2 regions of the Anaerobacillus sp. MEB173 genome follow, and region 1 is predicted to be linked to the other one. Evidence: riboswitches for the same ligand, from Rfam matches in the RefSeq annotation. Region 1 holds a riboswitch; the other holds the start of a gene.

Region 1 (5,618 bases):
ACACCTTTATGTGATAATTTCTGCTGTAACCATGCTTCATTTAAACTAAAATGTTTTAGGACACTTGGGTAAATAGTACCTTCGACAATAATAGGGAAGGATATTGCAGATGTTGTTTTTGGAATCTTCATATCCTCTAGAGTAACTGAGTTTTTTTGCGGCTTTTTTAAAACACTTAAAGCGCCATTTGCTTCGATAATTGCTGTTTCTACATCATTAATATCAAATATATTTTTTTCCCTCAGCATTTGTAATACATTATCAATAGAGTAGCGGACTTTTTTTAAATTTCTCTCAAGAAATTTTCCGTTTTGAATAACAACAGTTGGTTCAAAAGTAAGTAATCTACCTATCTTCCGATTGGAAATCTTCCATTTTGCGACTATTCTTTGAAGAATTCCAATAGCAATGATCGCTATCGCAGTCGGAAAATGATGAATATTAGGATCTGCAATATCAGCCCCAACAACAGCTCCCAGAATGATAATTATTAAGAAATCAAATATAGGCAGTTCTCCAATTGCACGCTTTCCCATAAAAAGATTGATGAACAATAGCAACGGTAAAATAGTAATAATTCGTCCAAGAATTAAAAGAATCTCTTTCATAAATTCAAACATGTATATACCTCCAGTTTACTAGATAAAGTTAATAAGCTTTAAAATTAGTAGACTACCATTATTCCCGATATTTAACTGGAAAATACATTGATATAGGCAAAAGTAAAAGGCCTGATCCCGGGTACGATACCGAGTTCAGACCTTAGCATAACCTTAGTTAACCATAGTAAAAAAGCCGTTTTTTTACCATTCCTTTGGTTCATAGTTTAGTTCTCTAAATAGTTGTGTGCGCTCTTTCTTTGTTAAATCTCTCCATTGTCCAGGAGGGAGATTTCCTAGATGGATATTCATGATCCTAATTCTTTGCAGTCTGTAGACTTCGTAGCCTAACGTTTCGCACATGCGACGAATTTGGCGATTTAACCCCTGTGTTAACGTAATTTGAAAATCATATTTTGATAACTGTACGACTTTACATGGAAGTGTTATTGTACCTAAAATCTTTACACCTTCGGACATTTTCTTTACAAATTCAGGAGTAATTGCCTTGTCTACTGAAACGATATATTCCTTTTCATGCTTATTTTCGGAACGTAAAATCTCATTAACAATATCACCATCATTTGTGAGGAGTATCAAGCCCTCAGAGTCTTTATCAAGTCGGCCAATATTAAAAATTCTTAACGGGTGATTTACTAAATCAATAATGTTTCCCTTTACTTTCTTTTCTGTTGTACTTGTAATACCTACAGGCTTATTTAAGGCAATATAAACATTATTTCTAGCTACCCGAATCGGCGCTCCATTTACCAGGACATCATCGCCTGGATTGACTTGATCACCTATTTTGGCACGTTTGCCATTGATGGTGACTCTGCCTTCACTAATTAATTTATCCGCACCACGTCTGGATGCTTTCCCAGCTTCACTAATATATTTATTAATACGTATGTTAATCACGACCTTAAGTTGAAAATTGTTTATTATCAATAATACCTTATTTTGAAGGGTGAATCAAAAAGCTTATTTAGGTACATCAAAGGGAATTTTAGTGTAAGTGGCAAGGTAGCAAAACAAAAAAAGTATTCGAAAAGCTTTGCTTTCTCGAATACTTTCATTAATTTTATTAGTGTATCAAGGAGCAAGATAGTTAACGATGAATCTATAACCATCTTTTTCAACTTCTACAAATCCTGCTTCTCTATCGTCTTTATTAAAGTTAACAAAGTGGTTAATTGTAGTACCATCAATTGTAATAGTGTAATTTACTCTAACCGTATTATTTTCATTAGGATGGCCATTCCATTGAGCTGAAATAGTAGTTGCTACTTGTAATTGATTACTTGGTTTTTCGATAACGTCAATAGTTTTAGTGCGTGTAACTTGAGTATGAATTTGTCCATCCTTTGTACCGTTTTTAAAATATGTTGTTGCTGTAACAGTAATTGTGTACTCTCCAGGGGTAGTTGGTAATGTTAATTCGCCATCTCCCACAATTTCTAAAGTATCGATAGGGCCATCAATCACTAAATTTTCTACACTAACATCAACATTTTCACCTACATAGTAAGGACCATCTGAAACAATTAGCTCAAAACTTCCATTCTTTTCACTATTACCATTACGTCCATCTTCAATTACTGGATTAGGTTTTGCTAAAACACCAGTTCCAAAACTTAAGAGTAAAGTTGTAGCTAATAAACCTGCAAATAATTTTTTCATTTCATTTCTCCTCTTAAATAAATTTTTAGTTAAGTAAAATTAAATAAGAGGGCCGGTTACACTACTAGCTCCATATAGTCCAAGTGTCCAAATGCAGGCTATACTTCTTCGCTTCCCAAGTCTTCTTGACTAGCACTTTGCTCCTTAATTGTGGCCACAAAAAGATAGAGCGTAGTAACTAAAATTATTATAGTTTGATTTTTCAGGAAATAGAAGCGTTTTTATTCGACAATTAACTACTTTTGAACTACCGATTGATAATTGAGGCAATGCATTTTTAAGGTTGGATATCGCTTCAGGGTAAATAGAACTATTTTTTTCTGTAAGAACCGCGAGTAGCTATGCAGGGATAAGGATATTACTTATTTGTAGTTTACACACTAATGATTAATAGGAAACAATGTTTATATATTTATACGGCAGAAAGATGACGATTCCATCTTTTTTGAGTATAATTCAAGTTTAGAGAGCAATTTGGATTAGGACGGTGAGTTGAAGGTGAAATCAATAACTGTGGAACAGTTGGTTCGTAAGTTTTCATTAAAAGTGCTAGTTGGTGAAGATCAATTACATAATACCATTACGCAATCACGGGTGCATCGTCCAGGCTTGGAATTTGTTGGACACTTTGATTTTTTTCCGACAGAGCGGGTTCAAATTTTAGGGAAAAAAGAAATCAACTATTTGTTTAAATTAGATAAAGAAGAACGTAAAGTGAGAATTGGAAATATCGTTAAGTATCATCCGCCATGTTTCATCGTTACAGCTGATGAAGAGAGGCTAGAGTATTTACCAAAACACTGTATTAAAGAGGGAATCCCCTTACTCATTACTAAAAGGCCTGAGACAACTTCTGAATTTATTACTAAATTGGATGGTTATCTTGTAAAAGAGTTAGCTCCTGAAATAGCTGTACATGGTGTCTGTTTAAATGTGTCTGGAATTGGTGTCTTATTACGCGGGAATTCAGGAGTTGGAAAAAGTGAGACAGCACATACGTTAATTGGTCGGGGGCACCGCTTAGTGGCTGATGATATTGTTGTCTTAAAAAAGCTTAGTCCACAAACACTATTGGGCACACATGATGAGAAAAACAAAGAATTCCTCGCTTTACGTAGTGTCGGTTTATTGAATGTTGTCCGCTTATATGGGCGAAAGGCTTTCCAAGATGAAACTCGAATTGCACTGGATATAAAATTAACAAAATGGCAAAAAGATGCTCTAAATAATGAGCTTGATCATGAACCTCAATTTACAGAATATATGGGTGTTAAGGTGCCATCGCTCGAAATTCAACTGTATCCTGGACGTGATGTAGCAGGGTTAATTGAAGCAGCGGCCAATAACTGGTATTTGAAGCAGCAAGGATATAATGCTGCAGAAGAATTTTTAAAAAGGATTGAGGCTGATTTTTCAGATTCAACTTCAGAATAATCGTTAACAAAAAGGGATGTTTAAAAAGTGACTGACTGTTACTTTTAAGACATCCCTTTTTTGGACTTTTCTATTTTGCTGTTTGAGCTGTAACTCTTTCCGGATGTGAGTAGATATTAAAGGATGATCCTCTAATAAAGCCTACAGCAGTAATATTTAAATCTTCTGCTAAACTGATAGCCAAGTCTGTGGGTGCTGATTTGGAAAGGATGATGCCGACACCGATCTTAGCTGCTTTCGTTAATACTTCAGAAGAAATTCGACCACTAAAAACGAGAATCTTATCACGGACTGGGATCCTGTTAATAAGGCAATGGCCATAAAGCTTATCTAGGGCATTGTGCCTGCCAATGTCTGTATGATAGACAATCATATCGTCTGGTGTGCAGAGTGCTGCGTTGTGTACACCGCCAGTTTCTTTAAATACTAGACTATTATCTTGCATTTCGTTCATTAAGGTAATGCATTGTTCAGCTGTAATGGTTGTTTTCGATGTCGAAGTCTTCGCTGTTTTTACATCGTTATGAAAGTAAAATTGTCTGCTTTTTCCGCAACATGAACCGATAAACCGTTTTGAGTAATATTGTTGGTTTGTGTTTTGTTGTGAATGTAATTCAACATAGGCAAAGCCTTTATCAGTATCAATTGTCATTTTTTTAATATCATCGATGAATCGGATAACCCCTTCAGATGCTAAAAATCCAACGACCATTTCATCAAAGTGAGAAGGGGTACAGACCATTGTCGCGAATTCTTGATCATTTACATAAATCGTTAGCGGAAATTCGGTTACAATCTCATCATGAACTGAATGTGATTTTCCGTCACTATATTTAACAATTGGTCTTTTAAAGCTCATAGGGTTACTTGTAGCATGATCCAAAAGACTCACCCATTTCAAATTTAATAATTATTTAAAATCTAAACATATTATTTTGAAATAGACAAGTAGTTTATTTTGTTAATTATCAAAAAGGATAGATTACTATTTTATAAAAAATATTAAAAGAAAACTATTGAATATAATTAAAAATATAGTTATGCTATAAAAAGAAAAGTTCACTAATTTGTAACAATTGTGATCTGAGATAGCGAACCTGTCATCAATTACAATTGCTTACATGATTTCAAAAGTGATTACCAGTTGGTCCTAGAGTAGAGAACCTGCTTGATACTAACCGGCGCACAATTTTCTTATGTCATTTTTTAATGATTTAAGGGATTAGCGGTGGTTTTTTTGTTTTTAAATAAAGGTAAAGGAGTGATTAGATGGGGAAGGTTAAAAATCGCTGGCTTATTGCTTTAGCTGCGGTAGGGCTTCATATTTCCATCGGCTCAGTCTATGCTTGGAGCAATTTTACAACACCATTAATTGAGCAGTTTGGTTGGTCTTCGAGTCAAGTACAATTAACATTTAGTTTAGCTATTTTATTTTTAGGTCTTTCAGCTGCTTTTATGGGCCACTTTGTTGAAAGACATGGTCCAAGAAAAGCCGGTTTAGTTGCAACGATATTCTTTGGTATAGGAATTGCCGGATCTGGTTTTGCTGTAAACATAGGTTCACTTCCGTTGTTGTATTTATTTTACGGGGTATTAGGTGGAATCGGGTTAGGGGTTGGTTATATCGCCCCAGTATCAACACTTATTAAATGGTTCCCAGACCGAAGAGGATTAGCGACAGGCTTAGCCATTATGGGGTTTGGATTCGCTGCAGCCGTTGCAAGTCCAATTATGAATGCTTTAATAACAAATGTGGGTATTTCACAAACATTTTATATTCTTGGTGCTGCTTATTTTGCAATCATGCTTTTATCATCACTTTACTTAGAAAGACCACCGGCCGGGTGGGCACCTGAAGGACTTAATGAAAAAGTTAATTCTGGTAAAGCAAAAGTGACCGAA
Region 2 (5,618 bases), on a different contig from region 1:
ATCAAGATACAGGTGATCTTACTTTTAATAAACAATTAAGTAAAGGAAGTTTAATTGCTGCGGATTATAGCTATGAATATGTTGAATTTGGGATTACAACCCATACATCAAAGGGTCCTGTAGAAGCCACCTTCAAAATTAACGCTAATGAATCTCTAAATGATGTAATCACGAAAATAAATAATTCAAAACTTGGGTTAAATGCTTTTTATGATGAACATACAGATAAAATTACAATGACCCGTAAAGAAACCGGAAACTTTAATACTAATGGAGAAAATCCAACAACAGGTGTGAAAGAAACGGGTGGGTATGAAATTGATTTTACGGAGAGTGTGTTTTTAACAAATGTCTTGAAGTTCGATCAGACTAATGAACAAGGCGGCGAAAATGCCCAATTCACAATCAACGGTCTTGCAACAGAACGTCCAACAAACACATTCACAGTCAACGGTGTAACGATCACCCTAAAGGACACATTCACTGATGGAGCTGTAAACCTTACAGTTAATACTGACACGCAAAAAATCTTCGACACGATCAAAGCGTTCGTTGATGAATATAACGAAATGATTGATACGATTAATGGGAAGTTGAAGGAAGAGAAATATCGCGATTATAAACCGTTAACAAAAGAGGAAAGAGAAGCTTTGTCTGAGCGAGAAGCAGAGCAGTGGGAGGAAAAGGCGAAAAGCGGGATGCTTCGCAATGATCAAATGTTATCAAGTGGCTTAAATCGCTTGCGGGTTGATATTTACACTCCTGTAGCCGTTGGTGAGAATGCCCCATTTAAGCAGCTGACAGATTTAGGTATTACGACAACAAGTAATTATATGGATCGCGGGAAGCTGCAAATTAATGAGGATAAGCTGAGAGCAGCGATTGAACAAGATCCGGAAGCTGTTTTTCAAATTTTTGCAGCAGATGGACCGACGAATGCTGATAAGGGGATTGCACGACGGATGCGTGATAGCTTGGCAACGACACGTGACCAGGTCGTTTCACGTGCCGGAGCTGAAGGGCGCTTGAACCATCAGTTTACCCTTGGAAGAAATATTAGTTCACTTGATGATCGTATTTCTAACTTTGAGCGTCGTCTTCAACAAGTAGAAGATCGACATTGGCGCCAATTTACGGCAATGGAAAAAGCAATGCAGCAAGCAAATAGTCAGGCTGAATTTTTATATTCCCACTTATTTGGGTCACAACAATAATAAAAGAGATTTTTAGGAGGTAAAAAAATGGCCATTCCAAACCCATATGCAGCTAAATATAAACAAAATACAACAGCGACAGCTTCACCTGGTGAACTGACGCTAATGCTTTATAATGGCTGCTTAAAGTTTATCAAGCTAGCGAATACGGCAATTGAAAAGAATGATGTTGAGGCAAAAAATACGAACATCATCAAAGCGCAAAATATTATCCGTGAACTTATGGTGACATTAAAAACGGATAGTGAACTTGGACAAAATATGTTGAGAATGTATGATTTTGTCTTAAGCCGTTTGATTGATGCAAATGTCAAAAGTGATCGAGCGGCACTTGCCGAGGCCGAACAGTTTGTAACAGAGTTCCGTGATACGTGGAAAGAAGTTATTGCCATTGATCGTAAGCAACGTCATGGTCAAGGTGGTCAGGCATAGTGTCTACGATCAAAGCTGTGTATGAGGTGACGAAGCAATTATTTGATCACCTGCAGATGCAGATGCCAAAGGAAGAACGGGAATCTTATATTGAAAGAATTGAACAGCTTCTGGCAGAACGTGAAGACCTCATCAAGCAATTAAAGGATACTCCTACCGATTCTGAGAGGAAGCTTGGGCAAGTCATTGTAAAGATGAATCATGAGATTAATAGTAAGTTAAAGATTGCATCTGTGATGATTAATAGAGATATTAGTGATTTAAATAGAAAAAAGGAAACAAACAAACGATACGATCATCCTTATGAATCAGTATATACGGATGGACTATTTTTTGATAAGAAAAAATAGAAGGACATAAAGTGACAAGTTTTGTCAAAAAGTGCTTACAGTTTGTAGGCACTTTATTTTTTTACTAGAATTTCCAACGGGAATTAATTACCATTTAATTACATTTACTAGATATTTGTGGATATATGTCACAAAAATTGGAACTATTATTGTAACTAAATCGTTGGAAATGTGTTACTATTTGATTAGATTAAAATGACTATAGGAAAACGAATGATTTTTAAGACGTAGGATTTCAGTAGGTATCTAATGTAATACTCTATTTTCGGAATAATAGAAAGGGCAAACTTATTGAAAAGTAAGGACGCAAAGCCTCAGGTCTAAGGAAAGGTAGCATTTTTTCTATGATAGCTGGGTTGCCGAATAATTGGAGGTTATAGTATTGGACATACCGCATATAGAGGTGAAAAATAGTTTCATTGATAGAGAATGGTTGCGGTTATTAATTGAAGCTAAGAAAATCGGTCTGACACCTGCAGAAATCAGGAAATTTCTTAATGAAAACAAAGAAACTAAGAAGGGACATTATTCAGCTCCTTCTTAGCTTTTGCCATTTTGAAAATTCAAGAAATTCCTTGAACTGTTCTTTTGAGATACCTGACTCTTGAGCCTCTTTCGCAAGTTGTATCCATTCGTTATCTAATTGTTTGTCAACGTCTTCTTTGTCCGTATCTAGTAAAAAAGGGACATCAACATTAAGTTCCTTTGAAATTTTATCTAGAAATTGTATAGATGGATTTGTTTGAAGGTTTCGTTCGACTGAACTTAAGTATGACTTGGCAACTTGTGCACGGTTTGCAAGTTCGGTCATTGTTAACCCTTTTTTGGAACGTAAATCACGAATTCGGGAACCGAGCATTTAAAAACCTCCGTATAATAATTTATCGTCTTACTATCATAATACCATATTTTAACTATGGAAAATAGTAGTTCCCCCACTAATCCACTATAAAAGTTTCTTTTTTTTATTTTTTTAAAAGAGGGAGAATAGGACAAAAAAGCACCTCGCATAGGCAGCGAAGCACTAATATAAAACATACCCAGGATAATAGAGGAGCGGTAAACGCCACAGAAATTGTAGTCCACTATAATAAGAGAATTATTCTAATCGTATATGCACCTACATCTCTGTGGCATTTTACCGCTAAACTGCAAACTTGTGCTGAAGTGATACATGGCTAGAATGAATGGAGTAGCTGTTAATGAAACGAGATCGACGGAAGCCGACTAGCAGCAAGTTTGTTGCATGGTCACTGTAATGGGTAGAAATTATGTAGCTGTGAACATGCTTGAATATGACTGACCAGTTGTCCGGGGGTATGACAAGGGGCGATATAGAAGTAAGAAGCAAGGTAGTTATGTTTATGTGGTGTGAAAGTTTGTAGTATGTATGGACTAGTTCTTTTTGGTACCTGACTGATCACTACTTCTTTATTATATGAGAGGGTTACCCTAATTGCAATAATTTTCTGACATTTTTTATGACTTTTTAACAATTTTTGATGTATTTTGTCCTAGTATGTAAGATGGAGAAGTGAGGAAATGTAGCAAAGGAAATTCGACAAAGAGTTGTCGAATTTAAGATGACGAAATAGTTTGACTACAGATAGTGCTATTGTTATATTGAAATTGTGGAAGGGATTTCATACACTGCCTCCACTGGATTTTATTTATGAAGGGAATGTGAAACATGCAAGGAAAAGTAAAATGGTTTAACGCAGAAAAAGGTTTTGGGTTTATCGAACGTGAAGATGGAGACGATGTGTTTGTACACTTCTCTGCTATTCAATCTGAAGGATTCAAAACTTTAGACGAAGGACAAGAAGTTGAATTCGAAATCGTAGAAGGTGCTCGCGGACCACAAGCGGCAAACGTAAACAAGCTTTAATTCACATTCCTGGACAAAATGGGGACTAGATGAATATAGCGATTACATCCCACCTCTTTACGGGGGTGGGTTTTTATATTTAAATAGCTTAATGTTAGTTAAGCTGAAATGCATCGCGGAACTTCTTTTGTCACAGAAAGTTACGTTTACTTAACAAATGTTTGGTTGTATATTTAGTTTGGTAATGGGTAACCTTATTTAGGGTTGATGATGTTTATTCCTTCACAAAAACGACAAATATTTTCAAAGTTTTAGAAGGAAAAGAATTTAAGGAAATAGAATTATGTAAGTATAAGAAAGGAGGAGTTTTTTATATGAACTATAACATTCGTGGTGAAAACATTGAAATAACTCCAGCTTTAAGAAACTATGTCGAGAAAAAGGTTGGTAAATTAGAGCGATACTTCGACGATACTCCAACTTCTGATGTGAATGTACGTATGCAAGTGCTCAACAATCAACACATTATTGAGGTAACAATTCCAATGGCACAATTACTATTACGTGCTGAGGAAACTCATACTGATATGTATGCAGCAATCGATCTTGTTGTTGAAAAGCTTGAGCGCCAAATCCGTAAACATAAAACGAAAGTAAATCGCAAGTTCCGCCAAGAGGGCAGCTTAAAATATATGTTCCGTAATGATGTTGAGCCTGAAGCAACATTTGATGAGGACGAAATCGAAGTTGTTCGTACTAAGCGTTTTAACTTAAAGCCGATGGATGCTGAAGAAGCAATTCTTCAAATGGATATGCTCGGTCACAATTTCTTCGTATTCTCAAATGCAGTAAACGGTGACACAAACGTCGTATACCGCCGTAAAGACGGACGCTACGGCCTAATCGAGCCGGAATAAGAATACTTAACCAAGAACACAGCGGAAACGCTGTGTTCTTTTAATGTAAAATGTAAAATGATTTAGTTTACTCAAAGAAGCACTTTCAAACTCCCTAGGTTTTAGTCTTTTAATTTTAAATTTTACATTCTACATTTTACATTTTACATTTTCTTTTCAACTCTAAACTCTAAACTCTAAACTGAATAAAGCTCAAACAAAAATCCTCCCACAAACCGCAATTTTACATTTTACATTCTAAATTTTACATTATATTTGAGGTTCCTTGTCTCCATTACCGTAAACTGTTAAAATTAAAGTTAGGCTAAAAGAACATAAATTTTCCAGTATTACATATAAAAAAGTTAGGTTTTATTAATGAACACAAGCTATGTTAGTTGTGATAAAGGGAGCGTATAAACAATGTTAGGATTATTAAAAAAAATTGTTGGTGATCCTGGTCAGCGTCAGCTTAAGAAGATGCAGAAAACAGTGGATGAAATTGAGGCATTAGGCGATGAGTTCAAGAAGCTGTCTGATGATGGGTTACGTCAGAAAACGGAAGAGTTTAAAAAGCGCATTCAAGAGGACGGCGAGTCATTGGATAAAATCTTGCCTGAAGCGTTTGCGGCTGTTAGGGAAGGCTCAACCCGAGTACTGAATATGCGCCATTACCCTGTTCAATTATTAGGGGGCATGGTTCTTCATAATGGAGATATTGCCGAAATGAAAACCGGGGAAGGGAAAACATTAGTTGCGACTCTGCCCGTATACTTAAATGCATTAACAGGTAAAGGTGTTCATGTTGTTACTGTCAACGAATACTTAGCTCGTCGTGACAGTGAGATGATGGGTGAGCTCTACCGCTTTTTAGGACTGACTGTAGGTTTGAATGAAA

What was found. Region 1 has a riboswitch for cyclic di-GMP ahead of ACJ2A9_RS15015 (hypothetical protein). Riboswitches for the same ligand answer to the same signal wherever they lie in the genome.
Region 2: another riboswitch for cyclic di-GMP. It lies ahead of ACJ2A9_RS13800 (anti-repressor SinI family protein); the one in region 1 lies ahead of ACJ2A9_RS15015 (hypothetical protein).

The regions. Positions count from the first base shown of each region.
Region 1 is NZ_JBJMAU010000007.1:48,879-54,496, forward strand. Features, by position in the region: gene ACJ2A9_RS15005 (DUF421 domain-containing protein) at 1-620, opposite strand, end outside; gene rluF (23S rRNA pseudouridine(2604) synthase RluF) at 804-1,511, opposite strand; gene ACJ2A9_RS15015 (hypothetical protein) at 1,695-2,282, opposite strand; cyclic di-GMP riboswitch class II at 2,324-2,407, opposite strand; gene hprK (HPr(Ser) kinase/phosphatase) at 2,781-3,716, shown strand; gene fdhD (formate dehydrogenase accessory sulfurtransferase FdhD) at 3,787-4,575, opposite strand; gene ACJ2A9_RS15030 (L-lactate MFS transporter) at 4,986-5,618, shown strand, end outside.
Region 2 is NZ_JBJMAU010000006.1:77,006-82,623, forward strand. Features, by position in the region: gene ACJ2A9_RS13785 (flagellar hook-associated protein 2) at 1-1,214, shown strand, start outside; gene fliS (flagellar export chaperone FliS) at 1,242-1,646, shown strand; gene ACJ2A9_RS13795 (flagellar protein FliT) at 1,646-1,996, shown strand; cyclic di-GMP riboswitch class I at 2,268-2,360, shown strand; gene ACJ2A9_RS13800 (anti-repressor SinI family protein) at 2,379-2,540, shown strand; gene ACJ2A9_RS13805 (helix-turn-helix domain-containing protein) at 2,526-2,855, opposite strand; gene ACJ2A9_RS13810 (cold shock domain-containing protein) at 3,687-3,884, shown strand; gene hpf (ribosome hibernation-promoting factor, HPF/YfiA family) at 4,199-4,741, shown strand; gene secA (preprotein translocase subunit SecA) at 5,144-5,618, shown strand, end outside.